One region of the Streptomyces sp. NPDC023541 genome, then DNA from elsewhere that is predicted to be linked to it. Evidence: riboswitches for the same ligand, from Rfam matches in the RefSeq annotation. Region 1 holds a riboswitch; the other holds the start of a gene.
What was found. Region 1 has a riboswitch for ZMP and ZTP ahead of ACZ3X1_RS14670 (serine hydroxymethyltransferase). Riboswitches for the same ligand answer to the same signal wherever they lie in the genome.
Positions count from the first base shown of each region.

Region 2: linked by a shared signal. The riboswitch ahead of ACZ3X1_RS16895 (bifunctional 5,10-methylenetetrahydrofolate dehydrogenase/5,10-methenyltetrahydrofolate cyclohydrolase) and the one ahead of ACZ3X1_RS14670 (serine hydroxymethyltransferase) in region 1 are both predicted to bind ZMP and ZTP.

Region 1 covers NZ_JBVHJO010000005.1:242,687-245,066, reverse strand. Annotated here, with positions in the region: gene rocD (ornithine--oxo-acid transaminase) at 1-939, opposite strand, end outside; ZMP/ZTP riboswitch at 1,162-1,252, shown strand; gene ACZ3X1_RS14670 (serine hydroxymethyltransferase) at 1,287-2,380, shown strand, end outside.
Region 2 covers NZ_JBVHJO010000006.1:114,241-116,620, forward strand. Annotated here, with positions in the region: gene ACZ3X1_RS16885 (RNA polymerase sigma factor) at 1-121, opposite strand, end outside; gene ACZ3X1_RS16890 (methyltransferase domain-containing protein) at 337-1,098, opposite strand; ZMP/ZTP riboswitch at 1,156-1,258, shown strand; gene ACZ3X1_RS16895 (bifunctional 5,10-methylenetetrahydrofolate dehydrogenase/5,10-methenyltetrahydrofolate cyclohydrolase) at 1,331-2,176, shown strand; gene ACZ3X1_RS16900 (MAB_1171c family putative transporter) at 2,266-2,380, opposite strand, start outside.

The sequences.
Region 1 (2,380 bases):
GGTGGCCCGCTGCTGGTACTCGCCGGTCCGCAGCATCGCGATCACCTCCAGCGCGACGGCGCACGCGAGGGGGTTCCCGCCGAAGGTGGACCCGTGCTGGCCGGCCCCGAACACCCCCAGCACGTCCCGGTCGGCGACCACCGCCGACACCGGCACGACACCGCCGCCGAGCGCCTTGCCGAGGATGTAGACGTCGGGGACGACGCCCTCGTGCTCGCAGGCGAAGGTCTTCCCGGTCCGGCCGAGCCCCGACTGGATCTCGTCCGCCATGAAGAGCACGTTCCGCTCGCGGGTCAGTTCCCGTACGCCGCTCAGGTATCCGGCGGGCGGCACCAGCACCCCCGCCTCGCCCTGGATCGGCTCCAGCAGCACGGCCACGGTGTTCTCCGTGACGGCGTGGGACAGCGCGGTGAGGTCCCCGTACGGGACGATCTCGAAGCCGGGCGTGTACGGGCCGAAGTGGTCGCGTGCCTCGTGGTCCGTCGAGAAGGAGACGATCGTCGTGGTCCGCCCGTGGAAGTTGTCGGCGGCCACCACGATCTTGGCGTGGCCGTCCGGGACGCCCTTGACCTCGTAGCCCCACTTGCGGGCGGTCTTCACCGCCGTCTCCACCGCCTCCGCACCCGTGTTCATGGGCAGCACCATCTCCTTGCCGCACAGCGCGGCGAGTTCGGTGCAGAAGTCGGCGAAACGGTCGTGGTGGAAGGCGCGCGAGGTGAGCGTGACCCGCTCCAGCTGGTCCCGTGCGGCGTCGATCAGACGGCGGTTGCCGTGCCCGAAGTTGAGCGCCGAGTACCCGGCGAGCATGTCGAGGTACCTGCGGCCTTCCACGTCGGTCATCCACGCGCCTTCCGCGGACGCGACGACGACGGGCAGCGGGTGGTAGTTGTGCGCGCTGTGCGCGTCGGCGGAGCGGATGGCATCAGCTGTTGTCGACACGGGGTCTCCGATCGTCCGTCTGGCCGGTGAAGCGGTGACGAGGGTGGCGTCACCTTCTTATCGTCGCTCGTATCCCGGACGCAGAAACCTGTTCCGCGGCGCGCCCGCCGGGTGAGTGAGTCCGCGGTGGCCGGGCGGGGCCACCGCGGGCGAACGCGGCAGATGTGCGTGCATGCCCCCTCCCCGCAGGCGACACTGCGGACTGGCTCATCTAGGGTGTTCGGTACGCACGGCGACTGGCGTACGGAGAACCAACTCCGGGGGAGTCGTGCGCGCTCGACCGCATACAGGGCCGCTCGCCTGGGCCTCGCGGGGTACCGATCACATCGACCCCGGAGGAGCCCGCCATGTCCGCGAGCCGCCATCCCGCCCTGTCCGCGACCGATCCCGAACTGGCGTCCTACGTCGCCGCGGAGGAAGTCCTCCAGGCGGAGACGCTGCGCCTGATCCCCAGCGAGAACTACGTGTCCGCGGCCGTCCTCGAAGCCTCCGGCACCGTGCTGCAGAACAAGTACAGCGAGGGCTACCCCGGCCGCCGCTACTACGAGGGCCAGCAGAACATCGACCGGGTCGAGGCCCTCGCGATCGAGCGGGCCAAGGGCCTGTTCGGGGTGGACCACGCCAACGTGCAGCCGTACTCCGGCTCCCCGGCCAACCTGGCCGTGTACCTGGCCTTCGCGCAGCCCGGCGACACGGTCATGGGCATGGCGCTGCCGATGGGCGGCCACCTGACGCACGGCTGGGGCGTCTCGGCGACGGGCTCGTGGTTCCGCGGCGTGCAGTACGGCGTCCGCACCGACACGGGACTGATCGACTACGAGGCCGTGCGCGAGCTGGCCCTCGCCGAGCGGCCCAAGGTGATCTTCTGCGGTGGCACGGCCCTGCCGAGGACCATCGACTTCGCCGCCTTCGCGGAGATCGCGCGCGAGGCGGGCTCGGTCCTGGTCGCGGACGTCGCCCACATCGCCGGCCTGATCGCGGGCGGCGCGCACCCGTCTCCGGCCGGCCACGTGGACGTCATCTCCACCACGACCCACAAGACCCTGCGCGGTCCGCGCGGCGCGATGCTGATGTGCCGCGAGGAGCACGTGAAGGCGATCGACAAGGCCGTCTTCCCCGGTCTGCAGGGCGGCCCGCACAACCAGACGACGGCGGGCATCGCGGTGGCGCTGCACGAGGCGGCGCAGCCGTCCTTCGTCCGGTACGCGCACGCCGTCGTGGCCAACGCCAAGGCGCTGGCCGCGGCACTGCTGGAGCGGGGCTTCGACCTGGTGTCGGGCGGTACGGACAACCACCTGATCCTGATCGACCTGACGGGCAAGGAGGTGCCGGGCAAGGTCGCGGCCAAGGCGCTGGACCGGGCGGGCATCGTCGTGAACTACAACACGGTGCCGTTCGACCCGCGCAAGCCGTTCGATCCCTCGGGGGTGCGGATCGGCAC
Region 2 (2,380 bases), on a different contig from region 1:
AGGCCTGGCGCACGTCGTCACCGTTGATGTGACCCTGCTCGCGGCCGCGCTCGACGAGCGCTACCAGGGCCTCGGATTCGGCGATCTCCGGAGGGAACGTACGGGACGGGCTGAGCGACACAAGGAGCCTCTCGTTGCGAACAGATAAGGGGTGGGCGGGACATCATCGCGCGAACTCGGGAAACAGACCCGAGGGGGGTCTGTATTCCGGGCCGCGCGAGGACACCTGTCGGTTCATCGCATGCCCGAGTCGATTCGTTACGCGCTGAATTGAGTGACCTGCGCCACGCTGGGGCCGGGCAACCGGATCCGGCGTGGATCCGTCCGCCCTCCGCGTCAGCCCGTTTTGCGGGCTTCGATCAGGAAACGGGCGGTATGCGCGACGAACGGGCCGTCCCGCTCGATCCGTTCGTGCAGCTCGCGCAGGCGGTCCCGGTACTGCACGACCGTGAAGCCGGGCACCATCCAGATCACCTTCCGTAGAAAGTAGATCACGGCTCCGATGTCGTGGAACTCGGTGCGCAGCCGTTCGGAGCGCAGGTCGAGCACTTCGAGACCCGCCTTCGTGGCGTCCGCGACCGCGTCGTCGGGGTGCCGTGCGCGCCTGACCTCCTCCGGCTGTGGCCCGAGAAAGTATTCGACGAGTTCGAAGACGCTCGCCGGGCCGACCTGCTGGGAGAGGTACGTCCCGCCCGGCTCCAGCACCCGGGCGATCTCGTCCCACCAGATGGTCACCGGGTGCCGGCTGGTCACCAGCTCGAAGGCCTCGTCGCCGAAGGGCAGGGGCGGCTCGTCGGAGTCCGCGACCACCACCGCGCCCAGCGGGTGCAGCAGCTTCGTCGCCCGCTCGACATTGGGCGGCCAGGACTCCGTGGCCACCGTCAGGCGCGGCAGGGGGCCGGATCCGGCGAGGACCTCGCCGCCGCCGGTCTGGATGTCCAGGGCGGACCGGACCCGGGCCAGGCGCTCGGCCATCAGCCGCTGATAGCCCCAGGAGGGGCGCTGCTCGGTGGCGCGGCCGTCGAGCCAGGAGAAGTCCCAGCCGTCCACGGAGACGGACTCGGCCTCGGCGACAAGATGGTCGAAAGTTCGCGTCATGTATTGATCGTCGCAGGTCGGGCGCCGGGTGACCACCGGGTTGGTCGACTACAGTGGTCGGCGGGCCGTGACTGGCGTTCGGGTGGATCACCACCGGGGAGCGGCCCGGCGTACCTCAGGACCTCCCGTACGCCGACTGCCGCGCGCCTGGGCGAACCGCGATCCGCAGCGACGTTCAGGAGACCCCGTGACGACTGCCCAGACTGCCCCTGCCGCCGGTACCGCCCAGCTGATGGACGGCACCGCCCTCGCCCGCCGCATCTCGGAGCAGACCGCCGCCCTCGCGGCGAAGATCACCGAGCGCACCGGCACCGCACCCTGCCTCGCGACCGTGCTGGTCGGCGAGGACCCCGCCTCCGTCACCTACGTCCGCATGAAGCAGAACCGCTGCGCCAAGGCCGGGATCACCTCCCGCCACGTGGAGCTGCCGGCCTCGACCACCACGCAGGAGCTGGTCGCGGCGATCACGGCGCTCTCCGAGGACCCGCAGATCAGCGGCATCCTGCTCCAGCACCCCGTCCCGCACCACATCGACGAGCGGGCCGCCTTCGAGGCCATCGCCCCCGGCAAGGACGTGGACGGGGTCACCATGCACTCGTTCGCGGCCATGGGCTTCGGCCTGCCCGGCTTCGTCTCCTGCACCCCGGGCGGCATCATGCGCCTGCTCGCCGAGTACGAGGTGGACCTGACCGGCAAGCACGCCGTGGTCGTCGGCCGCAGCGCGATCCTGGGCAAGCCGGCCGGGATGCTGCTGCTGGAGCAGAACGCCACCGTCACCTACTGCCACTCCCGCACCCGGGACCTCTCCTCGATCGTGCGCCAGGCGGACGTGCTGGTCGCCGCCGTCGGCAAGGCGGAGTTCATCCGGGGCGAGGACATCAAGCCGGGCGCGGTGGTCCTGGACGCCGGCTACAACGAGGGCAACGTCGGCGACGTCCACTTCGAGTCGGCGGCTGCCCGGGCCTCGCTGATCACGCCGGTTCCGGGCGGTGTGGGCCCGATGACGATCGCCGTCCTGCTGGAGCAGACCGTGCGGGCCGCCGCAGCGCAGGCGGGGCTGGACCTCGCCGCCCTCTGATTCCGCCCGCCGATCCGCTGCGCGCGCCGATCGGCGCGTCCGACGCACCGCCCCGGGCCCCGGCCCGGGGCGTTGTGCGTTCCCGGTACTCAGGCGACGACCGGCTCCGGGCCCGGGGCGGGCGCGGCGGCGGCCGCGTCGCGGGCAGCGGCGACGACCGCGGACGTGCGGAACTCGTGGGCCAGCGCGGTCAGCGGGCGGCGG